3 regions of the Pseudomonas sp. PP3 genome follow, and region 3 is predicted to be linked to each of the others. Evidence: predicted binding sites of a transcription regulator. Region 3 holds the regulator's gene; each other region holds the start of a gene.

Region 1 (10,198 bases), 240 kb from region 3:
GGTGCACGTCTATACCATCGACGATGCGGTGGATTTTCAGAAGGTCATGGACGCTGGGGTCGACGGCATCTTTACCAACCGCGCCAGCGAGCTGTTGAAGTTCTATAAACGTCCGGCAGCGGCGAGTGTTGATCAGGTGTTGAAGAATAATGGGTATTAATGGGCGTCTGACACAGCACTGAGTCGACCCAATCGCGAGCAGGCTCGCTCCCACAGGTTTTGCATTGCCCTGGCGAATGTCGAGGCAAAGGGAATTTTAAGGGTGGATTAAGTTACAAAAGCTAATCTGATCCCACTTAAACAGCTCACCCAAGGAAAGAAGCTCATGAAAACTTTGACTGCCCTGTTCACCGCTGCCGCTCTGACACTCACCGCTGGTTTGGCCCAGGCTGATGTGCCTGTCGACCAGATTCCTCAGTTGGTCAAGGATGGCAAGATCAAGCCACTGGAAGAACTGAACCAGATCGTTCTGAAGCTGCATCCGGGTGCCACGATCACCGACAGTGACCTCGACAACCACTTCAACGGTTACGAGTACGAAGTCGAATTGCGCGACGCGAAAAACGTTGAATGGGACGTGGATTTGAACGCCGCTACCGGCGAAGTCTTGAAGAACAAAAAAGACGACTGATACACGCAGCAAAAAACCGCACGATTCAACGATCGTGCGGCTTTTTTGCGTCTGGGTTCTAGATCGCGCAAAAGCCAATCGGTACCCAGGCGTTTTCGTCAGGCGCTCAGACGCGCCGTCACCTCGTTCAATTCTCCCGACAAACCGTGCAAGTTGTTGCTCGCCGCTTCCGTGCGCTGCACGTTGTCCAGGTTGGTGCTGGCGATGCTGGTGATTTCGGTGAGGTTGCGCGAAATGTCTTCGGCCACCGAAGTCTGCTCTTCGGCGGCGGTGGCGATCTGGCGGTTCATGTCACGGATGGCTTCCACGGCGAGGGTGATGCGTTCAAGCATGGCGCCGGCCTGGGTGACTTGCTCGACGCTCTCATCGCTGCGCGCCTGACCGCTTTCAATCGCCTGCGCCGCATCGATCGCGCCGGTCTGCACGGTTTGAATGATCTGGTTGATCTCGATGATCGACGCCGCCGTGCGCTGGGCCAGGCTGCGAACTTCGTCGGCCACCACCGCAAAACCGCGCCCGGCTTCACCGGCGCGTGCCGCTTCGATGGCGGCGTTGAGCGCTAGCAGGTTGGTCTGTTCGGCGATGCCGCGAATCACTTCCAGCACCTTGCCAATGCGCCCGCTGTCGGTTTCCAGTTGGCGGATGACCGTGGCGGTGTTGGCGATTTCGCCACGCATTTGCGTGATGGTGTGGATAGTGCCCTGCATGACTTTTTCGCCCTGCTGCGCGGACTGATCGGCATCGTCTGCCGCGCGCGCCGCATCGGCCGCGTGGCGGGCGACTTCCTGGGCGGTGGCGGACATTTCGTTCATCGCCGTGGCCACCTGATCGGTGCGGTTGAATTGCTCGTTGGTGCCACCGGCCATCAAGGTGGCGATCGAATTCAGTTCACCGCTGGCGCTGTCCAGGTCTGACGCACTGCGCTGCAAACGGCTGAAGGTTTCAGCGAGGAAGTCACGCAGGGTGTTGGCGGCCATCGCCAGTTTGCCCAGTTCGTCCTGGCGATGGCTGGCGACACGCTGGGCGAAGCGGCCCTGGCTGAGTTGCGCGACGTATTCGATCAGTTGGCGAATCGGCTCGACCAGGTTGCGGTTGATCAGCCACAGGCTCAGCAGCCCGATCAACAGCCCTGAGGCGAGCATGACGATCAGCCCCAGCAGCACGGTGCGATCGGCACTGGCACTGATCAGCGTCGATTGCTCGGCTCCCTGCTTGCGCAGTTCGCTGACCAGTCCACTCATCTGCTCGCTGGTCGCACGGTCGACGCCTTTGACAGCGGCATCCCCCGCCGCCGGATCGCCACCGGCCGCCACGAAAGCATCACGGCCCTTCCGGTAAGCGGCGCCCAACTGTCGATGTTCGTCACGCAGCCGTTCGATGCGGGACTTGAGTGACGGTTCGATGCCCTTTTGCCCTGCCAGTTCGCCGAGGATGTTTTGCACATCGCGTTGACGGTCTTCGAACTGCGACCAGTACTTGTTCAGGTCCGCCGGTTGCTTGCCGCGCAGCAGGACGTTTTTCCACTCCTGCACCTGCACCTTGAATTGCAGGTTGGCTTCGTCGATCAATTGCGAAGTGTGCAATGGCCCTTCGATCAGGCTGGCGTAGCGTTGAACGCCGCTGGAGAGGAAATGAAAGCAAGCCAGGGCGATCAACAACATCGCCAACAGGCTACCGCTCAACAAGGCAAGAATTTGCGCTCTCAGGGACTTTTGCAAAAACATCGGAAGGTACTCATGGCAGGAATGAGACACGCCCCGGTAGGCGTGAAAGGTGTCCGGACATCCCTGTCCACGACCTTGGCGTTTGGCCGAGGGCGCGCAACTTAACCCATGCGTAATCGGCGTGCCAGAGCGGTTCTTGAGTCAAATCCGACCACCGGCAGAGCAATCGTTTGCGCTACACAATTGTCACAAAATCGTCATCCAGCCTTGCGATGATGCGGCTCACGTGAACCTGTAAAACCCGCGACAGGCGCCTCTCTTTGCGAGCTCTCATGAACCACAGCATTGATCAAAGCCATCGCGATCCGGATCTGTTCGGCCTGCTTTACGGTTTCAGTTTTCGCCCCGGCGAGCGCGGCCAGGAAATCGACTCGGCCAGGGCTTTGCGCTGCCTGCAGCAACCGGAAGACGACGAGCAGTTTCTCTGGCTGCACCTGAACCTCGCCCACGCCGCGTGCGAGCGCTGGATGAAAAACCATCTGGAGTTGCCCGACGAGTTTTTCGAAGCCTTGCATGAAGGTTCTCGGTCGACGCGCATCGAGCATGTCGACTCGGCGTTGCTGGCGGTGGTCAACGACGTGGTGTTCAACCTCAGCAGCATGGTCTCGTCGGATGTCTCGACGTTGTGGGTGTGCGCGCGCAGTCGGTTGATCATCAGCGCGCGCCTGCAACCGCTGCATTCGGTGGACAAGTTGCGTTCCTCGGTGAAGGCCGGCGAGTGCTTTCGTTCGCCACTGGAATTGCTGGTGCATTTGCTGCGCGACCAGGGTGAAGTGCTGACGCAGATCGTGCGCAAGACCAGCCAGAGTGTCGATCAGATCGAGGATGAATTGCTCTCCTCGCGCCTGTCGACCAACCGTGCCGAACTGGGCGCCAACCGACGGGTGCTGGTGCGCCTGCAACGCTTGCTGGCACTGGAACCGGGGTCGCTGCTGCGCCTGCTCAATCGCCCGCCGCCGTGGTTGCAAAAGGAAGACGTCAAGGAGCTGCGCAAATCCACCGAGGAGTTCGCGCTGATCATCAACGACCTGACGGCGCTCGGTGAGCGCATCAAGCTGCTGCAGGAAGAAATCGCCGCCAACCTCAACGAGCAGAGCAACCGCACGCTGTTCACCCTGACGGTGGTGACCGTGCTGGCGTTGCCGATCAACATCATTGCCGGTTTTTTCGGCATGAACGTGGGCGGGGTGCCGCTATCCCAGGATCCGGAAGGGTTCTGGATTCTGGTGGCGCTGGTGGCGACGTTTACCGTGATTGCCGGGCGTTGGGCGTTTCGTAAGCGCCAGGATTATTGAACGTTCCCGCAGCTTATGAGGCTGACTGAACCACTTGCCCCAACCAATCCATGAACGCCCTCACCCGCAACGGCAAATGCCGCTGGCGGGCGTAGAGCAGTGACACCTCCATGGACGGCGCGTTGAACTGCGGCAACACCTCGACCAATTCCCCGCCCAGCAGATGTTTGCGCATGCCCATTCGCGGCGCCTGGATCAGACCAAAACCACCCAGGCACGCCGACTCATAGGCGTCGGTGCTGTTGACCGTGATGCTGCCGGCCATCGGCAGCCGCTGCACCTTGCCATCGACCTCATAGACAAAACCTTCCGAACGCGCGCCCAGCACGCCCACGTAATGCACCAGCCGATGCTGCGCCAGATCTTCCAGCGTCTGCGGCATGCCGTAGCGCTGCACATACCCGGGGCTGGCGCAGTTGACCATGGCGAAGTCGCACAGATGCCGCGCAACCACCGATTGATCCGGTTGCGCCCCCACCCGCACCACACAATCGAAACCCTCACCGAGCAGGTCTACCCGCCGGTCGGTGCTGCTGATTTCCAGCTCAAGCAGCGGGTGACGCGCCGTGAACTCCGGCAGGCGCGGCATCACCACGCGCCGGGCCAGAATGTTCGGCATATCGACCCGAATGCGCCCCACCAAGGTGGCTTCGTCCTGACGGAACAGGCCTTCGATTTCATCCATGTGCGACAGCAGGTCCTTGCTGCGCTCGTACAGCACCAAACCGTCCTGGGTCGCCTGGACCTTGCGCGTGGTGCGCTGCAACAGGCGCGTACCCAGCAAGGCTTCCAGTGCCTGCACATGCTCGGACACCGTCGATCGGGGCAGACCCAGGCTTTCCCCGGCGAGGGTGAAACTCGACATCTCGCTGACCCGGACGAAGGTGCGCAGCAGTTCCAGCTTGTTCATGGGCCTGACCTTTATTGTTCGACTAAACCGACCAGTGATTCCGGTTTGCGCATATTTATCACTCTGTAGCGGATAAATAAACTTCCTCACACCCACTGTCCACTGCACTTGAGGAAGTCCCATGACCCGTAAAATCGCACTCATCACCGGCGCCAGCCGTGGCCTTGGCAAGAACGCTGCCTTGCATCTGGTCGCCCAGGGCGTCGACATCATCGGCACCTACAACAGCCGCGCCGATGAGGCCCAGGCGTTGGTCGCCGAAATTGAAAGCCTCGGTGGCCGTGCGGCCATGCTGCAACTCGACGTCGGCAAGAGTGAGCAGTTCGCCGCGTTCGCCACTCAACTGGCGACTGTCTTGCGCGACCAGTTCGACCGCGAGCACTTCGACTTCCTGATCAACAACGCGGGGATCGGCATGCATGCGAATTTCGTCGACACCACCGTCGAACAGTTCGACCTGCTGGTGAATATCCATTTCAAGGGGCCGTTTTTCCTCACGCAAACACTGCTGCCATTGCTCAATGACGGCGGACGCATCATCAATATTTCCAGCGGTCTGGCTCGTTTCAGTCTGCCGGGCTACGGCGCCTATGCAGCGATGAAAGGTGCGATGGAAGTGCTGACGCGTTACCAGGCCAAGGAGCTGGGTGCACGCAACATCAGCGTGAATATCCTTGCCCCCGGTGCGATCGAAACCGATTTCGGTGGCGGCGCCGTGCGTGATAACGCCGAGGTGAACAAGATGGTGGCGGGCAACACGGCGTTGGGTCGCGCCGGTCGGCCTGACGATATTGGCGCCGCGATTGCCTTGCTGGTCGCACCGGGGAGCCAGTGGATTAACGGGCAGCGAATTGAAGCGTCGGGCGGGATGTTCTTGTAAGTCGCTGCCAGCACAACCCTGTGGAGAGGGAGCTTGCTCCCTCTCCACACCTCAACAAACCACCCGGTTCAACAGCACCCGCTCGCGCACCACGTCATACGCCCAGTGATAAACGTAGGTGTACGGCAGGAAAAACAGCAGCACCCCGATATCCAGCAGGAACGCTTGCCACAGGCTGACGTTCAGCCACCACGCAATCAACGGCACGCCAAGGGCAACCAGTCCGCCTTCGAACAACATCGCGTGCACCACACGGACCCAGGCGTTGTGGGCAATGGCGAAACGCTTGAGCACCCGGTCGAACAGGCCGTTGAAGACCACGTTCCAGGCCAGCGCCAAGACGGCGATGACCACGGTGACGGCGCCCATTTCCAGCATCGGTTTGTCCATGATCCAGGCCAGCAACGGGGTACAGATCAGAATGGCCAGCAATTCGAAGCCGATGGCCTGGAAGATACGTTCAGTGATGGATTTGTTGGCGCTCATGGCCTGACTCCCTTGGGTGACGATGGTTGCCATGATCCGCCGTCCGACCGATACTTCATAACCAATAACCATCGATCAAGACGATAGTTCATGGCCTCGCATGAAGTGCTGCTGGCGTTTGTCGAAGCCGCCACCCAGGGTTCTTTTTCCGCCGCCGGGCGCAAGCTGGGCCGTAGTCAGTCGACCATCAGCGCGGCAGTGGCCAGCCTGGAGATCGACCTGAACCTGACGTTATTCGACCGCAGCAGCCGCAAACCCGGGCTGACGCCGGCCGGGCGCGTGGTGCTGCAACGGGCCGAGGAGATTCTGGCCGCCACCAGTCGTCTGGAAATGACCGCCAGCCAACTCTCCCAAGGGGTCGAGGCGAAACTGACTGTGGCGCTTTCCGACACCTATCAATCCGACCGCTTCGAAGCTTCGCTCAGTGCGTTCGAGCAGCGTTATCCGGACCTGGAGCTTGAATGCCTGATCGCCGAATGCGATGACTTGGTGGCGCTGGTGCAAAGCGGCCGGGCGCAGATTGCCTTTGCAGAAATGCAGGACAGCTATCCACCGGACCTGGTCAACTCGACGGTGGACGAACGCACGGAAATCGCCCTGTTCGTGTCGCCGCAGCATCCGTTGGCCACGCTGGATCAGATTGATCAGGAGGTGCTGCAGCAACACCGCGAATTGCGCCTGGCGACCATCGTCAACCCGTATGAGAGCCGGGCGAAGGGCCGCGTCTGGTCGGCGCCGAGTTATTTGATGCTGCTGGAAATGGCTCAGGGCGGTTTTGGCTGGGCGCCGTTGCCGCGCTGGCTGGTGGCACGTTTCGGGCCGGGGACCTTGCAAGAGCTGCAGGTGCGCGGCTGGCCGAAAACGGTGTCAGTGGATGCGCTGTGGTCGCGGCTGCATCCGCCGGGGCCGGCGGGGAGTTGGTTGCTGGGAAAGATGCTGGAATAGTGGTGAATCTACTGACCTCATCGCGGGCAAGCCCGCTCCCACAGGTTTTTGTATTGGTCGCAAATTGATGAAACACCACCCGACACGGTGGGAGCGGGCTTGCCCGCGATAGGGCCAGTGCGCTCACATCAATTTAACGCCTTGAGCCGGCCCTCGATAAACCGCCGCTCCGGCGCTTGCTGCGTCAACGCCAAGGCCCGCTCATACGCCTCCCGCGCCTGTTCCACCCGCCCCAACTGCCGACAAAACTCCGCCCGAGCCGAATGCGCCAGGTGGTAATCCAATAGATCACCGCGCGCCAGAATCGCCTCCACCAGGATCAACCCCGCCATCGGCCCATCGCGCTTGGAAATCGCCGCCGCCCGGTTCAACTCGATCACCGGCGAAGGCACCGCCCGCAGCAACACGTCATACAGCCCGACGATCTGCTCCCAATCGGTTTCATCCACCGACGGCGCTTCGGCATGTACTGCGGCAATCGCCGCTTGCAGGCAATACGGACCGAATCGGCGGCTGCTCAGTGCCCTTTCCACCAAGCTGCAACCTTCGGCAATCATTTCGCCGTCCCACAGCGTTCGGTCCTGTTCATCCAGCAAAACCAACTCGCCGTTCGCGCAGGTTCTGGCCACCCGCCGCGACTCGTGCAACAGCATCATGGCCAGCAAGCCCATGACCTCCGGTTCCGGCAGCAACTCCATCAATAACCGGCCGAGGCGAATCGCCTCGCGCGTCAGGTCTTCGCGGGTCACTTGTGCGCCGATGGACGCGGAGTAACCCTCATTGAACACCAGATAAATCACCCGCAGCACGCTGTCGAGGCGTTCGGGCAGTTCCGCCAGGGAGGGCACTTGATAGGGGATTTTTGCGTCACGGATTTTTGCCTTGGCACGCACGATGCGCTGGGCGATGGTCGCCGGCGCCGAGAGAAAGGCCCGGGCGATTTCTTCCGTGGTCAGGTCGCAGACTTCCCGCAGGGTCAGCGGCACCTGGGCATCCGCTGCCAATGCCGGGTGACAACAGGTGAAGATCAGGCGCAAGCGATCGTCTTCCACGTCTTCGTCACTCCAGTCGGCCTGCTCCAGTTCTTCCAGTTGCGCCAGCAACAATGGCCGCGAAGCATTGAACCGCGCACGTCGACGCAGCACGTCGATGGCCTTGAAACGCCCGGTGGACACCAGCCAGGTGCGCGGGTTATCCGGCACGCCGTCCCGTTGCCAGCGCTCGACCGCGACGAAGAACGCCTCGTGCAAGGCCTCTTCGGCGAGGTCGAAGTCGCCGAGCAAGCGAATCAATGTCGCCAGAATCCGCCGCGACTCTTCACGATAAACCTGCTCGACCCGCGCCTTGACCGCCGCAACCACCATCATTCAAGGATTCAGCTGGCGCACGGGGCGCACTTCAACGCTGCCGACCCGCGCCGCCGGGATGTTCCCGGCCACCTGGATCGCTTCGTTGAGGTCCTTGGCATCGATCAGGTAGAACCCGGCCAATTGCTCCTTGGTTTCGGCGAACGGGCCGTCGGTGATCGACATTTTGCCGTTGCGCATGCGCACCGTGGTGGCGGTCTGCACGGACTCCAGCGCCTCGGCGGCGACCATCCGGCCGCTGCCCTGGATCGACTCGGCATAAGCCATGCACTCAGAATCGTGCGGGCTTTCCGGCAACGAATGCAGCAAATGCTCATCGCTGTAGACCAGGCATAAATACTTCATCACGCTCTCCTTATCGAACGGAACAACGATGGCCGCGGGTCGGCACTTTGGCGCTGTTTGCGATAAAAAACTTCAGGGCTTGAGGTCGAACAGCGGTGCGCCGGTCTGCATGTCGAACGGCGCCGACCAGTGTTCATGAACGATCTGCCACAACCCGGCTGCCTGACGATAGCACTGCGAGACGCGCATCCAGCAGGCCTGGGTTTCGCCTTTCTCATTGGTGCCACCACAATGCGCCAGCCAGTGAGCGAAAGCGATTTCCTGAGACGGCTCGATGGTGACCTCGTGGAACTCGAAGATGTGCGGGCCGGGGCACATTTGCATGCATTCCTGCCAATGGGCGCGGTAGGCGGGCTTGCCCTTGAATTGCAACGCCTTGACCGCATCGAAGGAGACGATGTCATCGGCATACAGCGCCATGACTTTTTCCACGTCCTTGGACATGACGGCCTGGCGATAGCTGTCGATCAGGTTCTGGATCTGGGTTTGCGAGTTCATGGTGGTTCTCCGTGGTTTTTATGGGAAGACACCCTTAGTCGTCTGGCGATCCGGTGAATCGACAGGTGAAATAAAAATAATCCAGATCGCCGGAATCGCTAGAATCCGAGACTCAATAGATGATGGAAAAAGGACACTCCAGTGACAGCCCGACTCGTGCCGTATGAAAGCCTGAATGCGCAGCAACGCCTGCAGGTCGAAGCCATTGAAGTACATCCCGAGCAAATAAAGTTCTCCGGTGACATCCACGGTGCCTTGCACACCTTGTTGTCCAAGCCCGGCCCGGGCGTCAAAGGATTTGCCCTGCTGGCCGAAGACATTCCCGTGGCCTTCCTGCTGCTCAAGCGCCCACCCGCGCTTCCGGCCTGGGCCAATGAACACAGCGCCACCTTGCATGCGCTGCAAGTCGACCAACGGTCCCAAGGCAAAGGTTATGGCAAGGCCTGCCTCAAAGCGCTGCCCGAGGCGGCGCGCTTGGCCTGGCCGGAGATTCGCGGGTTGGAATTGTCGGTGGATGCGGACAATGCGTCGGCCATTGGCTTGTATGCCCAATATGGCTTTGTCGACAGTGGCGAGGCGTACAAGGGGCGGATTGGTTATGAGCGGCGGATGGGAATGATTTTCTAGGCTACCCACCGGGCTTTGTATTGATTCAGAGATTGAGCAGCATCTCATGCCACGCCATGCCGCCATGGTCAGACGCCGATGGCTTGATGTAGGCAAAACCGAAACCGGCATACAGCGGAATGTGCCGTTCCTTGCACATCAGGTGGATGCTGGTTTTGCCCAGCGCACGCATGCGCTCGATGAATTCGCCCATCAAACGTTTCGCCAACCCCTGCCCTTGATAATCCGGGTGCACCACCACCGACATGATCACCACGTTCGGCCCGTCCGGGTCGTGGCCGATCAATTCCTTGAACGCTTCGTCCGACATTTCCACCTGGAACGCCGCCCCCGAATTGATGAAACCGGCCACCACGCCGTCCACTTCGGCAACGATGAAACCCTCGGGCCAGGTGGCAATGCGCGCTGCGATTTTCTCACGGGTCGCGGCTTCGTCACCTTCGTAGGCAATGGTTTCAATGGCGTAGCAGCGGTCCAGGTCGGCCGGTGT
Region 2 (10,198 bases), 2.1 Mb from region 3:
GGGCATGCATTTCGATACGCCGGTGAAAATCAACGAAATCACGGCGAACACCGTCGAAGAAATAAAATACGACCCAACCCGGTTCGATTTCGGCGACCTCAAGTTCGATCCTAAAGCCACTGAACAACTTGGCTATGCCGGTTTCCGTGTGCTGTACCCGATCAACAAAGCTGACAAGCAAGACGAAATCATGACCATGCTCGGCGCGAGTTACTTCCGCGTTGTCGGCAAGGGTCACGTCTACGGCCTGTCTGCTCGCGGCATGGCGATCGATACCGCATTGCCTTCCGGTGAAGAATTCCCGCGTTTTCGCGAGTTCTGGATTCAGCAGCCGCGACCGGGCGACAAGCATCTGGTGATCTTCGCGTTACTCGATTCGCCACGCGCGACCGGTGCCTATCGCCTGACCCTGCGTCCGGGCAGCGACACCATTGTTGACGTCAAGGCACAGATGTTCCTGCGTGACAAAGTCGCCAAGCTCGGCGTTGCGCCGCTGACCAGCATGTACCTGTTCGGCGCCAACCAGCCTTCGAAAGTGCTGAACTATCGTCGTGAACTGCATGACTCCAGCGGTCTTTCGATCCATGCCGGCAACGGCGAGTGGATCTGGCGCCCACTGAATAATCCGAAACACCTCGCCGTGAGCAACTTCTCGGTGGAGAACCCGCGCGGTTTCGGCCTGCTGCAACGTGGCCGCGACTTCAGCCACTACGAAGACCTCGACGACCGCTACGACAAGCGTCCAAGTGCCTGGATCGAACCAAAAGGCGACTGGGGCAAAGGCTCCGTCGATCTGGTGGAGATTCCGACCGCTGACGAAACCAACGACAATATCGTGGCCTTCTGGAGCCCGGAAAAACTGCCGGAACCTGGCCAGCCGCTCGATGTCGCTTATCGTATGCACTGGACCATGGACGAAGCTTCGATCCACGCGCCGGACAGCGCCTGGGTCAAGCAGACCCTGCGTTCCACCGGCGACGTCAAACAGTCCAACCTGATTCGTCAGCCGGACGGCAGCGTGGCGTATCTGGTGGACTTCGAAGGTCCGTCGCTGGCGGCATTGCCGGCCGATGCGGACGTTCGCAGCCAGGTCAGCGTGGGTGACAACGCCGAGATCGTTGAAAACAGCGTGCGTTACAACCCTGAGACCAAAGGCTGGCGCTTGACCTTGCGCATGAAGATCAAGGACCCGAGCAAGTCCACCGAAATGCGCGCTGCACTGGTGCAGAACATCGTGACGGCTGACCTGGCCAAGTCTTCGGTTCCAGCGTCGAATTCGTCCGTTGCCAAGGCCGACAAAGTCGCCGCCAAACAGCAGGAGAAAGTAGACAAGGAAGCCAAGGATGCCAAGCAAGCGGAGGCCAAGCAGGCTGAAGCCAAGCCGGTTGCAGATGCTAAGGACAAGGCCAATAAAGACGCCACGCAGCCAGCCGCTGCTGACGCGGCCCCAGCCACACCGGAATCGGCGCCGACTGAAGAAGTCCTGACCGAGACCTGGAGCTATCAGTTGCCTGCCGATGAGTAATTCTCAAGTACAGCCAGAAACTCTTTACGAGTATCTGGCGCATCTGCCGATGACCGACCAGCAGCGCGCGGAACTCGCGGGCTGCAAGTCCTTCAGCGAGCTGCATGAACGCCTGTCGTCCTCCACGTTCGACGCCCCGACCGAAGCCGCCCAGGCTTCGGTGGGCAAGCGCCTGACCCTGAGCACCGCCGAAGAGCTTCAGGACGCCGAAATGCTGGCGCTCGACGCCAGCGGTCGGGTTTGCCTCAAGGCCACTCCGCCAATTCGCCGGACCAAGGTCGTGCCCGAGCCGTGGCGTACCAACATCCTGGTACGTGGCTGGCGCCGGATGACCGGTCGTACCAACCCGCCGAAGCCGCCGAAGGACGAACGTGTCCTGCCGGCTGCGCGCTGGCGCACCGTGGGTTCGATCCGTCGCTATATCCTGCTGGTTTTGATGCTCGGCCAGACCATCGTCGCCGGCTGGTACATGAAAGGCATCATGCCGTACCAGGGCTGGTCGTTCGTCGACCTTGAAGAAGTCCTGCACCAACCGCTGCTGCAAACCGCCACGCAAGTGCTGCCGTATGCGTTGCAGACCAGCATCCTGATTCTGTTCGGGATTCTGTTCTGCTGGGTGTCGGCCGGTTTCTGGACCGCGCTGATGGGCTTCCTCGAGTTGCTCACCGGTCACGACAAGTACCGCATCTCCGGCAAAAGCGCCGGCGACGAGCCGATTCCGAAAGATGCGCGCACCGCGCTGGTGATGCCGATCTGCAACGAAGACGTGCCGCGTGTATTCGCCGGTCTGCGGGCGACCTTCGAGTCGGTTGCAGCCACGGGTGATCTGGACCGTTTTGACTTCTTCGTCCTCAGCGACAGTAACGACGCCGACATCTGCGTCGCTGAACAGCAAGCCTGGCTGGACGTCTGCCGCGAAGCCGGTGGTTTCGGCAAGATCTTCTATCGCCGCCGTCGCCGTCGCGTAAAACGTAAAAGCGGCAACCTCGACGACTTCTGCCGTCGTTGGGGCAGTGACTACAAGTACATGGTCGTTCTCGACGCCGACTCGGTAATGAGCGGTGAGTGCCTGACCAGTCTGGTGCGCTTGATGGAAGCCACGCCGGACGCCGGGATCATCCAGACCGCGCCGCGTGCGTCGGGCATGGACACCCTGTATGCGCGCATGCAGCAGTTTGCGACCCGTGTATACGGTCCGCTGTTCACCGCCGGTCTGCACTTCTGGCAGTTGGGCGAATCGCACTACTGGGGCCACAACGCGATCATTCGCATGAAGCCGTTCATCGAGCACTGCGCCCTGGCGCCGTTGCCCGGTAAAGGCGCGTTCGCCGGTGCGATCCTGTCCCACGACTTCGTTGAAGCCGCGCTGATGCGCCGTGCCGGTTGGGGCGTGTGGATTGCCTACGACCTGCCGGGCAGCTACGAAGAACTGCCACCGAACCTGCTGGACGAACTCAAGCGTGACCGTCGCTGGTGCCACGGTAACCTGATGAACTTCCGCCTGTTCCTGGTAAAAGGCATGCATCCGGTGCACCGTGCGGTGTTCCTGACCGGCGTGATGTCTTACCTGTCGGCGCCGCTGTGGTTCTTCTTCCTGGTGTTGTCGACGGCGCTGCTGGCGGTCAATACGTTGATGGAACCGCAGTACTTCCTTGAGCCGCGTCAGCTTTATCCGCTGTGGCCGCAATGGCACCCGGACAAGGCCATCGCGCTGTTCTCGACCACCATCGTGCTGTTGTTCCTGCCGAAGCTGTTGAGCATCATCCTGATCTGGGCCAAGGGCGCGAAAGAGTTCGGCGGCAAGTTCAAGGTGACGCTGTCGATGCTGCTGGAGATGCTGTTCTCCATGCTGCTGGCGCCGGTGCGGATGATTTTCCACACCCGTTTCGTACTGGCCGCGTTCCTCGGCTGGGCCGCGACCTGGAACTCGCCACAGCGTGACGACGACTCCACGCCATGGAGCGAAGCGGTAAAACGCCACGGTCCGCAAACCTTGCTGGGCTTCTTCTGGGCCTTGCTGGTGATCTGGCTGAACCCGAGCTTCCTGTGGTGGCTGGTGCCCATCGTGGGTTCGCTGATGCTGTCGATCCCGGTCTCGGTGATCTCCAGCCGGGTCGGCCTGGGCCTCAAGTCCCGTGACGAGAGCCTGTTCCTGATCCCCGAGGAATACAATCCGCCGCAGGCCCTGCTGGCCACCGACCAGTACACCCACGAAAACCGCTGGCATGCACTGAACGACGGCTTCATCCGTGCGGTGGTCGATCCACAGCAGAACGCCCTGGCGTGCTCGCTGGCGACTTCTCGTCACCGCGAGGCCGAGCCGATTGAATGGCTGCGGGTCGAGAGGGTGCGCCACGCGATGAAAGTCGGTCCTGAAGGCTTGACCAACAACGAACGAGTGCAGCTGCTGAGTGATCCGGTGGCCCTGGCCCGCTTGCATGAGCAGGTCTGGAACGAAGGCCATCCAGAATGGCTGGGCGCGTGGCGCAAGTCGGTGAAGGCCGACCCCCACGCACCGCTGTTACCGCTCAAACCGTTGAGCGTGCAGCCTCAGATGGCGTAATGAAAAAACCCGCGAAAGCGGGTTTTTTTATGGCCTGATCATTCCCACGCAGAACCTGGGAGCGGTCAACGACCTGTTGCTTTGTGTGCGCAGTTAAACCTTGAACCTGCCCACCAGCATCTGCAAATGCGTCCCCAACCGCGCCAGCTCAACGCTGGAGGCCGCGGTCTCTTCACTGGCTGCCGAGGTCTGATCCGATACGTCACGCACGTTCAGCACGCTACGGTTGATCTCCTCGGCCACGGCGCTCTGCTGTTCAGCAGCGGCAGCGATCTGCTGGTTCATCGCCTGGATCGCTGACACCGTGCGGGTGATGCTTTCCAGTGAGCCACCGGCGCGGCGGGTCAGTTCGACGCTGCTGTCGGTGAGCATGCGGCTGTTATCCATGATGGTCGCGACCTGCTGCGTGCCGTTTTGCAGGCCGACAATCAGTTCTTCGATCTCTTCGGTGGACTTCTGGGTGCGCTGGGCCAGGCTGCGGACTTCGTCGGCGACCACGGCAAAACCGCGTCCGGCTTCACCGGCTCGGGCGGCTTCGATGGCGGCGTTGAGCGCCAGCAGGTTGGTTTGCTGCGCCACGGACTTGATCACGTCGAGCACGCTGCCAATCTTGTCACTTTCGCGCTTGAGCTCGCCCATGGCTTCGGTGGAGTTGCCGACTTCCTTGGCCAGGCGCTCGATCTGGGCGATGGCTTCGCCCACCACCTTGTCGCCCTCACGGGCCTGTTGGTCAGCGGCAACGGCGGCCTCGGAGGCTTCCTCGGCGTTGCGCGCGACTTCCTGCACCGTGGCGGTCATTTCGTTCATGGCGGTGGCCACCTGGTCAGTCTCGACCTTCTGGCTGTTGACCCCGGCGCTGGTCTGCTCGGTGACCGCCGACAACTCTTCGGCGGCGCTGGCGATCTGGGTGACGCCATCGCTGATACCGCCGATCAGTTCGCGCAGACCCTGGGTCATGCTCTGAATGGCGCGTTGCAACTGGCCCAGTTCGTCCTGACGTTTGGAGGCCAGGTTGTGGGTCAGGTCGCCGGCGGCGATGCGCTCGGCGACCTTGAGTGTCTGGTTCAGCGGAATCACGATCTGCCGGGTGATGGCCCAAGCGGCAAACAGACCGAAGATCAGTGCCAGGACGGTGGCCAGCATCAGCATGTTCTTGGCGTGTGCCACATCGGTGTCGCGCACAAGCGTTTGCGAGGCCGTGAGTTTGTTGCTGGTCTGCAGCAGGATCTCGCCTTGAGCCGCCATGCGTTTCAGGGCCTCGGCGCTGGCCGCCTGGGAATCACGGTACTGACTGACCGCGGCACGGTAAGCCTTGAGCGAGTCGGTGGCTTGTTGCAAGTTGGCGATGTGTTCTTCCGGCAGTTTCGCCGGCAGGCTTTCGAGGTTTTTCAGGGCATTGTCGATCGCGTCGAGAGCGGGTTGTTCGGCCTCGCTCTTGCCGCTGTAGGTGTAGCCACGAACCTGGAAGCGCGCTTGCTGGATCAGTTTGCTCAGCTCGATCACGCTGTTGAAGGCTGTCACGCTGTCGCCTTGCAGCATGGATTTCTCCACTTCAGCGACTTTGGCGACAGCGTTGTCAGCCGTGGCGCCGAGTTTACTGCGGGCATCTTCACGCATGGCGCCGGCCTGGGTCATGGCGGCGAAGGCTTGCTTGTACTGGCTGAGGGCGGCCAGTTGCTGGTCGATCATGGCAATGTCGGCGGGCTGTTCGATCATCTGGCGAGCAGCTTGCAGGCTGGTGTCGATCTTGCCCAGCAGGTCATTGACGGCGCCGGGGCCTTGCTCGCCGCGACGCGTTTCGTAGTCCAGGCGGGCGATGCGCAGGTCTTTGGTCAGCCCGTTGATCTCGGATATGAAACCGAGTTTATCGCCACGACTGGTCACATCGCTCAGGCCGGTCCAGCCGGTAAAGGTGATCAGTATTGTCAGCAGCAGCACGAGACCGAAGCCGACGCCCAACTTGCGGTTTACGCCTACGTTTCCCAGCTTATCGGCCAGCCATTGGTACATGCTGCATTCTCCCGGACCATGCATTGGTTTTATGGGAGGTATATCGGCAAGTGAGTGGAAATCTGTAGAGGCGACCCGATATGCGGGGAGGCAGGTTTCCCTGTGGCGGGGTTAGAAGAGGCGTGCCAGCAGTGCTGTAACGGCGGTTTCGACGCGCAGGATACGGTCGCCCAGTTGCACCGGTTGCAGGCCGGATTTACCAAGCAGGTCGATTTCGTAAGGAATCCAGCCGCCCTCGGGGCCGATGGCCAGGGTCACCGGTTCGCTCAGTGCGCGGGGGCAGGGCGGGTAGTTGCCCGGGTGGCCCACCAGGCCGAGGGTGCCTTCGGTAATGGCCGGCAGACGGTCTTCGACGAAAGGTTTGAAGCGTTTCTCGATGACGACTTCCGGCAGCACACTGTCCCGCGCCTGTTCGAGACCGAGGATCAGCTGCTCGCGAATTGCTTCCGGCTCCAGGAACGGTGTCTGCCAGAAGCTCTTCTCGACGCGATAGCTGTTCACCAGCACAATCCGTGGCACACCCATGGCCGCCACGGTCTGGAACACCCTACGGAGCATTTTGGGGCGTGGCAGGGCCAGCACCAGGGTCAGTGGCAGCTTGGCCGGTGGTGGCTGGTCGAGAGTGACGCGCAATTCGGCTTCAGTGGCATCCAGGCGCAGCACTTCGGCCGAACCCATCAGTCCGCCGATGCGCCCGACGCGCATGCTGTCGCCGACCTCACAGCGGTGAACGTCCTGCATGTGGGTCAACCGCCGGTCACGCAGGATCACCCGGTCGGCCGCAATGAAATCGGCCTCTTCGAGAAGCAGCAGGTTCACGCTTGGGTCGCTGGTGGCTGGTCGTTGTGATCGTCAGCCGGTTGATCGTCCGGGTGTTCGCCACGTTTGCTGATCAGGCTGCCAAACAGGATGCCGACTTCAAACAGCATCCACATCGGTACGGCCAGCAGGGTCTGCGAGAAGATATCCGGAGGGGTCAGGATCATGCCGACCACGAAGCAGCCGATGATCACGTACGGACGGATTTTCTTCAGGTATTTGACGTCGACCACGCCGATCCACACCAGCAAAACAACGGCCACCGGAATCTCGAACGCCACGCCGAAGGCGAAGAACAGCGTCATGACGAAATCGAGGTAGCTGGTGATGTCGGTCATCATTTCCACACCGGCCGGGGTGGCGGCGGCGAAGAACTTGAAGATCAGCGGGAACACCAGGAAGTAGGCGAATGCCATGCCGGCATAGAACAGAAAGATGCTGGAGACCAGCAAAGGCACGGCGATGCGTTTTTCATGCTTGTACAGGCCGGGTGCGATGAAGCCCCAGATCTGATGCAGGATCACCGGGATCGCCAGGAACAGCGACACCATCATCGTCAGCTTCAGCGGCGTCAGGAATGGCGACGACACGTCTGTGGCGATCATTGTCGCGCCGGCCGGCAGGTAAGCCCGCAACGGCGTCGAGACGAAGGTGTAGATCTGCTGGGTGAAAGCGAACAACCCGGCAAAAATGATGAAGATCGCCGCTACACAGCGCAGCAGGCGGGTACGCAACTCGGTGAGGTGCGAAACCAGCGGCATGTGCTGGTCGTTTTCTGGGAGATCGCTCATGGGGCTCGCGGCGGCAGTGTTGGGTCATGAGGGGCCGGCGCAACGGGCGCAGCCGCAGGTGTAACGGGTTCAACCGCAGGGGTTGCAGCAACAACGGGCGCAGGCTCGACAGCCGCAACTGCAGGGGCCGGTGTTGGCGCGGCGGCAGGGGCGGGTGCGTGAATCGTCTGCTCACCCACGTGCTCGACCGGTGTTGGCTCCTGCTGGGTCGGCGAGAAGATCTTCCGCGCCTCCTGCTCAAGCGACAGGATGTGTTCGTTGTGCAGTTGCCGGCGAATTTCGTCGGCACCGATCTCACGTTCAACTTCCTGTTTGATCGCATTGAAGCTGCGCTTCAGTCGCCCGACCCACAGGCCGGCGGTGCGCGCTGCGCCCGGCAGGCGCTCGGGACCCAGCACCAGCAGGGCGACGAGGCCGACGAGCAGCAATTCAGAGAAGCTGATACCAAACATTAGTCAGTGCTCACACGTCTTTGCGGATCGGCTCTTCGACTTTCTGCGCCTGCACGTCAATGGTGTGCGGCTGATTCACGGACTGGGTGGTCTGTGGCTGAACAGGTGGAACCGGTTGGGCCGGGGTCGCTGTCGGATCGGCCGGTTTCTCGTCATCGTTCATGGCTTTGCGAAAGCCCTTGATCGACTCGCCGACGTCAGTGCCGAGGTTTTTCAGCTTCTTGGTGCCGAACACCAGTACGACAACAACCAGAATGACGACCCAGTGTTTCCAGTCAAAAATGCCCATGTTGCTGCTCCTCTCTAATCGTTATTCAGGCGGACGGGCGCGAGGCTTTCTCGGCGTGTCCGGAGAGACCGAAACGACGGTCCAGTTCATCGAGTACAGCCTGAGGATGCTGCCCCAGTTGGGCGAGCATGACCATGCTGTGGAACCACAGATCGGCGGTTTCGTAGATCACATCGCTGCAGTCACCGCTGATGGCGGCGTCCTTGGCGGCGATAATGGTTTCGACCGACTCTTCGCCGACTTTTTCCAGAATCTTGTTCAAGCCCTTGTGATAGAGGCTGGCGACATACGAACTGTCCGCGGCGGCGCCTTTGCGCTCTTCCAGTACCTCGGCCAGTCGGGTGAGAGTGTCACTCATGTTTGTGTCCTGCGGAATAGATGGCGTGCGGATCTTTCAGAACCGGGTCGACGGTGGTCCAGTCGCCGTTCTCATAGACGCGGTAGAAGCAACTCTGGCGGCCGGTATGGCACGCGATGTCGCCGATCTGCTCGACCATCAGGATGATCACGTCGGCGTCGCAATCCAGACGCATCTCATGCAGGGTTTGCACATGGCCGGACTCTTCGCCCTTGCGCCACAGCTTGCCACGGGAGCGGGACCAATAGATCGCGCGATTCTCGGCAGCGGTCAGTTCCAGTGCTTCGCGGTTCATCCAGGCCATCATCAGGACGCGCCCGGTCTTGTGATCCTGGGCAATCGCCGGCACCAGGCCATCAGCGTCCCATTTGATCTCGTCCAGCCAGTTTTTCATCTTCGGTTCCTGAAAAGCAGCTACAAGCTTCGAGCTTCAAGCCGCAAGTAAAAGCCAGTGCGTAACGGTCTCTCGTATTGTGCAACGCCTGGCTACCGGCGTGAATTAAACATGAGTGCTAACCACAGCGCTTGAAGCTTGCAGCTTATAACTTGCAGCAGATTGATGCTATCGACGAACGACCAGATACAAACCGACCGCCATCATGATCCCGGCCGGCCAGTAGGCCAGTTCGTTCAGGGGACCACCCGCGGCGAGGATGGCGCCACCGGCGAGATGCGCCGTGCCGAGCAGGCGCAGGAACCAGTCGTCGCGACGTCGGTGCCACGGTGGTGGCGGGTCGTAGGCGTGGGGTTGGGACATGCGTTCGAGCAGGTCGCGGGCCATGTTGGCCAGGTGCGGTAGCTGTTCGAACTGGCTCTGCACGTTGCCGATCAAGGCTTTGGGGCTGACCCTTTCGCGCATCCAGCGCTCCAGGAATGGCTGCGCGGTGTTCCACAAATCGAGGTCCGGGTACAGCTGACGGCCCAGGCCTTCAATGTTCAGCAGGGTTTTCTGCAACAGCACGAGCTGCGGCTGCACTTCCATGTTGAAGCGTCGAGCTGTCTGGAACAGGCGCATCAGCACTTGGCCAAATGAAATATCTTTTAACGGTTTTTCGAAGATCGGCTCGCAAACGGTTCGGATCGCCGCTTCGAATTCATTGAGTTTGGTTTCCGCCGGCACCCAACCCGAATCGATGTGCAACTGCGCCACGCGGCGGTAGTCACGCTTGAAGAAGGCGAACAGGTTGCGCGCCAGGTAATCCTGGTCTTCCGGCGTCAGGCTGCCGACGATGCCGCAGTCGATCGCGATGTATTGCGGGCTCCACGGGCTCACGGTGCTGACGAAAATGTTGCCCGGGTGCATGTCGGCGTGGAAGAAACTGTCGCGGAACACCTGGGTGAAGAAGATCTCCACGCCGCGTTCGGCGAGCATTTTCATGTCGGTGCGCTGG
Region 3 (10,198 bases):
CGAGTACGATCAAGGCCGCCGGGCCGTTGGCCAGTGCACCGAGATGGCCGCCTTCGAGGTAGTTGCCACCGATGATGGCGACGAACGCCATGATGATGCCGATAAGGCTCAGAACATCCATCAGATACACGCCTCGACGATGTGCCGGCCGATATCGTCCAGGCTGTACACCGCGTCGGCGAGTTCAGCTTTGACGATAGCCATCGGCATGCCGTAGATCACGCAACTGGCTTCATCCTGTGCCCAGATCGAACTGCCGCCCTGCTTGAGCAGGCGCGCGCCTTCGCGACCGTCGGCGCCCATGCCGGTCAACACGACCGCCAGAACTTTGTCACCGTAGGACTTGGCCGCCGAACCGAAGGTGATATCGACGCACGGTTTGTAGTTCAAGCGCTCGTCGCCCGGCAGGATTTTCACCGCGCCACGACCATCGATCATCATTTGCTTGCCGCCCGGCGCGAGCAGGGCCAGGCCCGGACGCAGGATGTCGCCATCCTCGGCTTCCTTGACGCTGATGCGGCACAGTTTATCCAGGCGCTCGGCGAACGCCTTGGTGAAGGCGGCGGGCATGTGCTGGATCAGTACGATCGGCGCCGGAAAGTTGGCCGGCAACTGGGTCAGGACCCGCTGCAAGGCAACCGGACCACCCGTGGACGTGCCGATGGCCACCAGTTTGTAGGCTTTGCGTTTCGGCGCGGGCGACGACACCGTCGGCGCATGGGGACGCGGCGCAATAGGTGTCGGCGCCGGGCGTACAGGCGCGCTGCTGCCGTAACTGCCGACGCTCGAAGGCGCAGGTGTCGGAGCGGGAGCGGCCACAGGAGCCGGTGCACTGTAAGTGCTGACGCGACGATTGCTGCGCGAGATGCTCAGGATCTTTTCGCACAGCAGTTGCTTGACCTTCTCGGGGTTGCGCGAGATGTCTTCGAAATTCTTCGGCAGGAAGTCCACCGCGCCGGCGTCCAGCGCATCGAGGGTCACCCGGGCGCCTTCGTGGGTCAGCGAGGAAAACATCAAGACCGGGGTCGGGCAGCGCTGCATGATGTGCCGCACCGCCGTGATGCCGTCCATCATGGGCATTTCGTAGTCCATGGTGATCACGTCCGGCTTGAGGGCCAGTGCCTGATCGATCGCCTCTTTTCCGTTGGTCGCCGTGCCGACGACCTGGATATTCGAATCCGCTGAAAGAATTTCCGAGACGCGGCGGCGGAAAAACCCCGAATCATCCACCACCAGGACTTTAACTGCCATAAACACTCCGTTAGACGGAGCGAGGCTCAGTCGCCCCGCTCCACCAGAATCAAATACGCCGTGCGGCGTAACGCTTGAGCATGCTCGGAACATCGAGAATCAGCGCAATGCGACCGTCACCGGTGATGGTGGCGCCCGACATGCCCGGGGTTCCCTGGAGCATTTTGCCCAATGGCTTGATGACGACTTCTTCCTGGCCCACCAGTTGATCGACGACGAAGCCGATCCGCTGGGTGCCCACCGAAAGGATCACCACATGGCCTTCGCGCTGCTCTTCGTGAGCGGCGGAGCTGACCAGCCAGCGTTTGAGGTAGAACAATGGCAGTGCCTTGTCCCGCACGATCACCACTTCCTGGCCGTCCACGACGTTGGTGGTCGACAGGTCGAGGTGGAAGATTTCGTTGACGTTCACCAGCGGGAACGCGAACGCCTGGTTGCCGAGCATGACCATCAGCGTCGGCATGATTGCCAGGGTCAACGGCACCTTGATGACGATCTTCGATCCCTGGCCCTTGGCCGAGAAAATGTTGATCGAACCGTTGAGCTGGGAAATCTTGGTTTTCACCACGTCCATGCCCACGCCACGACCCGACACGTCGGAGATCTCGGTCTTGGTCGAGAAGCCCGGTGCAAAAATCAGGTTGTAGCACTCGGTGTCGCTCAGGCGATCGGCGGCGTCCTTGTCCATCACACCGCGTTTCACCGCGATTGAACGCAGGACGTTCGGGTCCATGCCTTTGCCGTCATCGGAGATCGACAGCAGGATGTGGTCGCCTTCCTGCTCTGCCGCCAGGATGACCTTGCCGCCACGAGCCTTGCCCGATGCTTCGCGTTCTTCCGGCGATTCGATACCGTGGTCGACCGCGTTGCGCACCAAGTGGACCAGCGGGTCGGCCAGGGCCTCGACGAGGTTCTTGTCGAGGTCGGTTTCTTCGCCGACCAGCTCCAGGTTGATCTCTTTCTTGAGCTGGCGAGCCAGGTCGCGAACCAGGCGCGGGAAGCGCCCGAAGACCTTCTTGATCGGTTGCATCCGGGTCTTCATGACCGCGGTTTGCAGGTCGGCCGTGACCACGTCGAGGTTGGACACGGCTTTGGACATGGCTTCGTCGGCGCTGTTGGCACCAAGGCGGACCAGGCGGTTACGCACCAGCACCAGTTCGCCCACCATGTTCATGATTTCATCCAGGCGCGCGGTGTCGACCCGCACGGTGGTCTCGGCTTCGCTGGCCGGTTTTTCCGCCGGTGGCGCGCTCGGGGCACGGGCCGGGGCCGGTGCGGCAGCGGCGGCAGGCGCCGGTGTTTCGGCTTTTGGCTCAGGGGCCCTGGCCACCGGTTTCGGTGCCGCAGCCTTGGCGACAGGCGCCGCCACCGCTGCGCTGGCAGCGGTTGCCGTTCCTGCGGTCGCGCCTACTTCAGTGAACTTGCCTTTGCCGTGCAGTTCGTCGAGCAGCGATTCGAATTCGTGATCGGTGATCAGGTCGCTACCGGCCGCCGCAGCGGTTGGCGCGGCAGGCGTCGGCACCGAAGCGATGGCCGATTCCAGCGCATCAACGGCAAAGTTACCCTTGCCGTGCAGCTGGTCGAGCAGTGCTTCAAATTCGTCGTCGGTGATGTCCGAGCTGTCGCCCGCGGCTTTCGGAGCCTGCGGCGCGGCAGGGGCAGCCGGTGCCACGGCATCAACCGCGAACTGGCCTTTACCGTGCAACTGGTCGAGCAACGACTCGAACTCGGCGTCGGTGATTTCATCGCTGGCCGCCGCATCGCCGGCCGATACCGGAGCAGCCGCCGGCGCCTCGGCCTGGGCCTTGACGGCGTTCAGCGAGTCCAGCAGTTGTTCGAATTCATTGTCGGTGATATCACCCGACTCGCTTTCAGCGGCAGGCTCTTCAACCAAGTGGGCGACAGGTGCAGGTGCAACCTCGTCGGCCGATTGCGGCTCGGCCAGACGGGCCAGTGCCGCGAGCAATTCCGGTGTAGCAGCCGTGATCGGGCTGCGTTCGCGGACTTCGCTGAACATGCTGTTCACCGCGTCCAGCGCTTCAAGAACCACGTCCATCAATTCCGAGTCAACGCGACGCTCACCCTTGCGCAGGATGTCGAACACGTTCTCGGCGATGTGGCAGCACTCCACCAGCTCGTTGAGCTGGAGGAAGCCGGCGCCCCCTTTTACAGTGTGGAAACCGCGAAAAATTGCATTGAGCAAATCCGCATCATCCGGTCGGCTTTCCAGCTCGACCAGCTGTTCGGACAGTTGCTCTAGAATCTCGCCGGCCTCAACCAGGAAATCCTGAAGGATCTCTTCATCGGCGCCGAAGCTCATTAATGGTGTGCTCCTACAGGTCTAAAAACCCAAAAAACCTAAAATTCTAAAACGCTAAAATCCCAGGCTGGATAACAAATCGTCCACATCGTCCTGACCGGACACAACGTCTTCTCTTTTATCGGCATGAATCTGCGGACCTTCACCCTGAGAGAGATGTTTTTGTGGATCTTTTTCTGCAAGCATCGCTTCACGGTCATGTTCGATGCCCGCAAAGCGGTCCACCTGGCTGGCCATGAGTACGAGCTTGAGCAGGTTGCTTTCAACTTCGGTGACCAGTTGGGTCACACGCTTGATCACTTGACCTGTGAGGTCCTGATAATCCTGGGCCAGCAGGATGTCGTTGAGGTTGCCCGACACGGCACGGTTGTCTGTGCTGCTGCGTGCCAGGAACCCGTCGACGCGCCGGGCCAGTTCGCGGAACTCTTCAGCGCCGACTTCGCGACGCATGAACCGCCCCCAATCCGTGCTCAAGGCCTGGGCTTCGTCGGCCAGGCTGTTGACCAGCGGCGTGGCGTTTTCCACCAGGTCCATGGTGCGGTTGGCCGCGGCCTCGGTCAGCTTGACCACATAGCCCAGACGCTCGGTGGCGTCGGTGATCTGTGACACCTCCTCGGCTTGCGGCATGTGCGGGGCAATCTGAAAATTGACGATCGCGCTATGCAGCTCGCGGGTGAGCTTGCCCACTTCCTGATACAGGCCGCGGTCACGGGTCTGGTTGAGCTCATGGATCAATTGCACAGCATCGCCAAACCTGCCTTTTTCAAGGCTCGCGACCAGTTCGACGGCGTGTTTTTTCAGGGTCGATTCAAAATCGCCCTGCGAAGATTCGTTATGCCCCATAGCTCCCCCGTGGCGCAGTTCAACCGATGCGTTCGAAAATCTTCTCGATTTTTTCTTTCAACGCCTGGGCCGTGAAGGGTTTGACCACATAGCCGTTTACACCGGCCTGGGCCGCTTCGATGATCTGCTCGCGCTTGGCTTCAGCGGTCACCATCAGCACCGGCAGGTGCTTGAGCTTTTCATCGGCACGCACGTGGCGCAGCAGATCGATACCGGTCATGCCAGGCATGTTCCAGTCGGTCACCAGAAAGTCGATGCTCCCGCTGTTGAGTACCGGAATGGCGGTAGTGCCATCGTCGGCCTCGACCGTGTTGGTGAACCCAAGGTCACGCAACAGGTTTTTTATGATCCGCCGCATCGTTGAGAAGTCATCAACGATGAGGATTTTCATGTTCTTGTCCAATTCGACCTCCAAGCAGACTAAAACGCGCCCAGCACCTGGACGCGCCATTTCAATCAATCTGGCAAAGCACTCAATGACTGTCTGGAGTACAACGAAGCGAGACCGGCGCGGTTCATCACCCCACCAGCCACGTCGCAGTGCCCCCACACTGCCTTCAGCGCGCTCGCCACTCTCCCAAACGCCCCCGCAAACGGGCTGCGCACTGGCTATGTAACTGGCTGACCCGAGATTCGCTGACCCCCAGGACCTCACCGATTTCCTTGAGATTCAACTCTTCGTCGTAGTACAGCGCCAACACCAGTCGCTCACGCTCCGGCAAATTGGCAATCGCGTCCGCCAGCGCTGCCTGAAAGCGTTCATCTTCCAGATCGCGTGACGGCTCGAGGTGAGCACTCGCGCCATCCTCGTGCAGCCCTTCGTGTTCGCCGTCCTGCAACAGATCGTCGAAACTGAATAAACGGCTGCCCAGGGTGTCGTTCAAAATCCCGTAGTAATCGTCGAGACTCAATTGGAGTTCGGCCGCAACTTCGTGATCTTTAGCGTCACGGCCGGTTTTAGCTTCAATCGAGCGGATGGCGTCGCTGACCATGCGGGTATTGCGGTGGACCGAGCGTGGCGCCCAGTCGCCCTTGCGCACTTCATCGAGCATGGCGCCGCGGATGCGGATGCCCGCGTACGTCTCGAAACTTGCGCCTTTGCTGGCGTCGTATTTGGTCGAAACTTCCAGCAGGCCAATCATCCCGGCCTGGATCAAGTCTTCGACCTGGACACTGGCCGGCAGACGCGCCAGCAAGTGGTAGGCAATGCGTTTGACCAGCGGCGCGTAACGCTCGATCAGCTCGTACTGCGCATCGCGTGCCGATTTCTTGTAGAGGTTGTAGCCGCTGGCTGTCATAGCACGGGTCCTGCCGTTTGTTGCACGAGGCGCTCGACGAAGAACTCCAGATGCCCGCGCGGGTTGGCGGGCAGCGGCCAGGTGTCGACCTTCTGCGCGATCGCCTTGAAGGCCAGCGAGCACTTGGAGCGCGGGAACGCTTCGTAAACGGCACGCTGTTTTTGCACGGCCTTGCGCACGCTTTCGTCATAAGGCACGGCGCCGACGTATTGCAGGGCGACGTCGAGGAAGCGATCCGTGACTTTGGTCAACTTGGCGAACAGGTTGCGCCCTTCCTGCGGGCTCTGGGCCATGTTGGCCAGGACGCGGAAGCGGTTCATGCCGTAGTCGCGGTTAAGCAGTTTGATCAACGCATAAGCGTCGGTGATCGAGGTCGGCTCGTCGCAGACCACCAGCAACACTTCCTGGGCCGCACGGACAAAACTGACTACCGAGTCACCGATACCCGCAGCGGTGTCAATCACCAGCACGTCGAGGTTGTCGCCGATGTCGCTGAAGGCCTGGATCAGGCCGGCATGTTGCGCCGGGCTCAAGTGAACCATGCTCTGGGTGCCGGACGCGGCGGGAACGATGCGGATGCCGCCCGGGCCCTGCAACAGGACGTCGCGCAGCTCGCAGCGACCTTCGATCACGTCGGCCAGGGTACGTTTGGGTGTCAGGCCCAACAGAACGTCGACGTTCGCCAGCCCCAGGTCGGCGTCCAGCAACATGACGCGCCGGCCAAGTTCAGCCAAAGCCAGGGACAAGTTCACTGACACGTTAGTTTTCCCGACGCCACCTTTGCCGCCGGTCACCGCGATCACCTGTACGGGATGCATGCTGCCCATGTTATTTCTTTACCTTGTCTTGCATAGACGGAGGCCACATTACTGGCTGCGCGTTCGTAAACCGAACAATGCATGGCAGACCATCGATGTAGGTACAAAAACTATTCATTGTTACCTCAGCCTACCTGTTTGGTGGGGCTGTGGTAGATATCAGCGAACATGTCAGCCATGGCTTCTTCGCTGGGTTCTTCCTGCATTTGCACGCTGACGGCGCGGCTGACCAGTTGATGACGACGCGGCAGATGCAAATCATCCGGAATCCGCGGGCCATCAGTCAGGTAGGCCACCGGTAATTCATGGCTGATGGCCAGGCTCAGCACTTCGCCCAGACTTGCCGTTTCATCCAGTTTAGTCAGGATGCAGCCAGCAAGCCCGCAGCGCTTGTAACTGTGATAAGCGGCGGTTAGAACCTGTTTCTGGCTGGTGGTTGCCAGGACCAGATAATTTTTTGATTTTATGCCTCGTCCGGCCAGGCTTTCGAGCTGCATGCGCAGAGCCGGATCGCTGGCCTGAAGGCCGGCGGTATCGATCAGCACCACGCGCTTGCGCAGCAGGGGTTCCAGCGCTTGCACCAGCGATTGCCCCGGATCAACGTGGGTCACCGGCACATTGAGAATCCGACCGAGGGTCTTGAGCTGCTCCTGGGCACCGATGCGGTAGCTGTCCATGCTCACCAGCGCGATATTCTGCGCGCCGTACTTGAGCACGTAACGGGCAGCCAGTTTGGCCAGGGTGGTGGTCTTGCCCATGCCGGCAGGGCCGACCATGGCAATCACCCCGCCCTCTTCCAGCGGCTCGATTTCCGGCGTGGCGATCATCCGCGCCAGGTGCGCCAGCAACATGCGCCAGGCCTGACGGGGTTCTTGAATGTCGGTGATCAGCGCCAGCAGGTCGCGAGACAACGGCCCGGACAAACCGATACGTTGCAGACGACGCCAGAGGTTGGCCTGGCCCGGGCTGCTGCCTTGCAGCTGATTCCACGCCAGGGAGCCCAGCTGTACTTCCATCAGCTCGCGCAGGCTGTTGAGCTCGAAACGCATCGAGTCAAATACCCGGGAATCCATCGCGGCCGCCGGAGCCGGAGCTGGCGCAGGGCGACGAGGCTCGGCGTAGGTCGGCTCGATCAGCGGCTCGGCTGCGGTGAGCGGCAAACCGGCGAACAATTGGCGATTGGTGGCGTTGTCGCTTTCGCCGTCGCTGCGCAGGCTCAACTCGGCCTGGGCGGTGACGATGCGCGACTGGGTCTTGCGCAGCTCGTCTTCGAGCTCCATGTTCGGCACGCGTGGCGCCAGCGCCGACAGCTTGTAATCCAGGGCAGCCGTCAGCTCGACACCACCGGCAATGCGGCGGTTGCCAATGATGGCCGCATCAGCGCCCAGCTCATCACGAACCAGTTTCATGGCCTGACGCATATCGGCGGCGAAAAAACGCTTAACTTGCATAAACCACTACCTCAGCCGTTGGGCCCTACTGTCGCAACGATGGTCACTTGCTTGTTGTCAGGGATTTCCTGATAAGCCAACACGTGCAAACCCGGGACTGCCAGTCGGCCAAATCGCGAGAGCATCGCGCGGACCGGACCGGCCACCAGCAGAATCACCGGTTGACCTTGCATCTCCTGGCGCTGCGCTGCATCGATCAGCGAGCGTTGCAGCTTTTCAGCCATGCTTGGCTCCAGCAGAACGCCCTCTTCCGAGCCTTGTCCTGCCTTCTGCAGACTATTGAGCAATATTTGTTCCAACCTTGGCTCCAGGGTGATCACTGGCAGCTCGGAGTCAGTGCCTACAATGCTTTGCACGATTGCGCGGCTTACGCCGACGCGCACAGCGGCCACCAATGCGGCGGTATCTTGACTCTTGGAAGCATTGTTAGCGATGGCTTCGGCAATGCTGCGTATGTCACGCACCGGCACCTGTTCGGCCAGCAGCGCTTGCAGAACCTTGAGCAGTTGCGACAGCGACAACACACCCGGCACCAGCTCTTCAGCCAGTTTCGGCGAGTTTTTTGCCAGCAATTGCATCAATTGTTGCACTTCTTCGTGCCCGATAAGCTCGCTGGAGTGCTTGTACAGAATCTGGTTCAAGTGCGTGGCCACCACTGTACTGGCATCGACCACTGTATAGCCAAGGGATTGTGCCTGGGCGCGCTGACTGATTTCGATCCAGACCGCCTCCAGGCCGAAAGCCGGATCTTTGGCGGTAATGCCGTTGAGTGTGCCGTAGACCTGTCCCGGGTTGATTGCCAGTTCGCGATCCGGGTAGATATCAGCCTCGGCCAGGATCACCCCCATCAGGGTCAGGCGATAGGCGCTGGGCGCCAGGTCGAGGTTGTCGCGGATGTGCACGGTGGGCATCAGGAAGCCCAGATCCTGGGACAGCTTCTTGCGCACCCCCTTGATCCGCGCCAGCAATTGCCCCCCTTGGTTGCGGTCCACCAATGGAATCAGGCGGTAGCCGACTTCCAGGCCGATCATGTCGATCGGCGTCACGTCATCCCAGCCCAACTCCTTGGTTTCCTGGGCGCGGGCCGGCGATGGCAGCAACTCTTGTTGACGCTTGACCTCTTGCAGGGCCTGGACCTTGACGATGTTCTGCTTGCGCCAGAACAGGTACGCGCCACCCGCCGCCAGCGCCGCCATGCTCAGGAACGAGAAATGCGGCATGCCGGGCACCAGGCCCATCACCGCCATCAAACCAGCGGAGACCGCCAGCGCTTTGGGCGAGGCGAACATCTGGCGGTTGATCTGCTTGCCCATGTCTTCGGAACCGGAAGCACGGGTCACCATGATCGCGGCAGCGGTAGACAACAGCAGTGATGGCAATTGCGCCACCAAACCGTCACCGATGGTCAGCAAGGCGTAGACCTTGCCGGCGTCAGCGAACGTCATGTTGTGCTGGAAGATACCGACAGCCATGCCGCCGATCAGGTTGATGAACAGAATCAGCAAACCGGCGATGGCGTCACCGCGCACGAATTTGCTGGCACCGTCCATGGAGCCATAGAACTCGGCCTCCTGGGCCACTTCCGTACGACGAGCCTTGGCCTGGTTCTGGTCGATCAGGCCAGCGTTGAGATCAGCGTCGATGGCCATCTGTTTGCCGGGCATCGCATCGAGGGTGAAGCGCGCGCTCACCTCGGAAATCCGCCCGGCACCCTTGGTCACCACGACGAAGTTGATGATCATCAAAATCGCGAACACCACGATACCAACCACGTAGTTACCGCCGATCACCACCTCACCGAAGGCCTGGATCACCTTACCGGCAGCGGCGTGGCCGTCCTGACCGTGGAGCATCACCACCCGCGTCGAAGCCACGTTCAGCGCCAGTCGCAACAGCGTCGCCACCAGCAGAATGGTCGGGAACACCGCGAAATCCAGCGGCCGCAAGGCGTAGACGCAAACCAGCAGCACGACGATGGACAAGGCAATGTTGAAGGTGAAGAACACATCGAGCAGGAACGGCGGAATGGGCAACATCATCATTGCCAACATAACCAGCAGCAACAGCGGCACGCCCAGATTGCCTCGACTGAGGTCTGCCATGTTCGTGCGGGCACTGTTGATTAACTGAGAGCGATCCACCGGTATTCCCCGTTCCTTTGAAGCAAACTTTTGACGCCTGAAGCAGGCTCGGGGCGGCTATTGCAAGAAGCCTTCC

Evidence for each region. Region 3 encodes FliA, which starts transcription of late flagellar genes. Its sites were predicted from a motif close to CTAAAGTTTNNNNNNNNNNNGCCGNTAA; they were not measured.
Region 1: KHO07_RS06525 (methyl-accepting chemotaxis protein) is a predicted target of FliA. The motif match lies at 2,469-2,496, and genes of this name have one in related genera.
Region 2: KHO07_RS27055 (methyl-accepting chemotaxis protein) is a predicted target of FliA. The motif match lies at 6,139-6,166, and genes of this name have one in related genera.

Annotation. Positions count from the first base shown of each region.
Region 1 is NZ_HG995459.1:1,400,331-1,410,528, reverse strand. It holds gene KHO07_RS06535 (glycerophosphodiester phosphodiesterase) at 1-160, shown strand, start outside; gene KHO07_RS06530 (PepSY domain-containing protein) at 326-631, shown strand; gene KHO07_RS06525 (methyl-accepting chemotaxis protein) at 730-2,355, opposite strand; gene KHO07_RS06520 (transporter) at 2,628-3,650, shown strand; gene KHO07_RS06515 (LysR family transcriptional regulator) at 3,664-4,560, opposite strand; gene KHO07_RS06510 (SDR family oxidoreductase) at 4,682-5,440, shown strand; gene KHO07_RS06505 (multidrug/biocide efflux PACE transporter) at 5,492-5,926, opposite strand; gene KHO07_RS06500 (LysR family transcriptional regulator) at 6,017-6,871, shown strand; gene KHO07_RS06495 (RNA polymerase sigma factor) at 7,000-8,235, opposite strand; gene KHO07_RS06490 (YciI family protein) at 8,239-8,583, opposite strand; gene KHO07_RS06485 (nuclear transport factor 2 family protein) at 8,656-9,081, opposite strand; gene KHO07_RS06480 (GNAT family N-acetyltransferase) at 9,223-9,708, shown strand; gene KHO07_RS06475 (GNAT family N-acetyltransferase) at 9,734-10,198, opposite strand, start outside.
Region 2 is NZ_HG995459.1:5,972,679-5,982,876, reverse strand. It holds gene KHO07_RS27065 (glucan biosynthesis protein) at 1-1,525, shown strand, start outside; gene mdoH (glucans biosynthesis glucosyltransferase MdoH) at 1,518-4,088, shown strand; gene KHO07_RS27055 (methyl-accepting chemotaxis protein) at 4,182-6,098, opposite strand; gene KHO07_RS27050 (16S rRNA (uracil(1498)-N(3))-methyltransferase) at 6,210-6,917, opposite strand; gene tatC (twin-arginine translocase subunit TatC) at 6,914-7,708, opposite strand; gene tatB (Sec-independent protein translocase protein TatB) at 7,705-8,160, opposite strand; gene KHO07_RS27035 (twin-arginine translocase TatA/TatE family subunit) at 8,171-8,449, opposite strand; gene KHO07_RS27030 (phosphoribosyl-ATP diphosphatase) at 8,475-8,807, opposite strand; gene hisI (phosphoribosyl-AMP cyclohydrolase) at 8,800-9,201, opposite strand; gene ubiB (ubiquinone biosynthesis regulatory protein kinase UbiB) at 9,370-10,198, opposite strand, start outside.
Region 3 is NZ_HG995459.1:1,643,912-1,654,109, reverse strand. It holds gene KHO07_RS07660 (flagellar motor protein) at 1-121, opposite strand, end outside; gene KHO07_RS07655 (chemotaxis response regulator protein-glutamate methylesterase) at 121-1,251, opposite strand; gene KHO07_RS07650 (chemotaxis protein CheA) at 1,301-3,571, opposite strand; gene KHO07_RS07645 (protein phosphatase CheZ) at 3,626-4,414, opposite strand; gene KHO07_RS07640 (chemotaxis response regulator CheY) at 4,434-4,805, opposite strand; gene fliA (RNA polymerase sigma factor FliA) at 4,972-5,712, opposite strand; gene fleN (flagellar synthesis regulator FleN) at 5,709-6,539, opposite strand; gene flhF (flagellar biosynthesis protein FlhF) at 6,656-7,981, opposite strand; gene flhA (flagellar biosynthesis protein FlhA) at 7,993-10,122, opposite strand.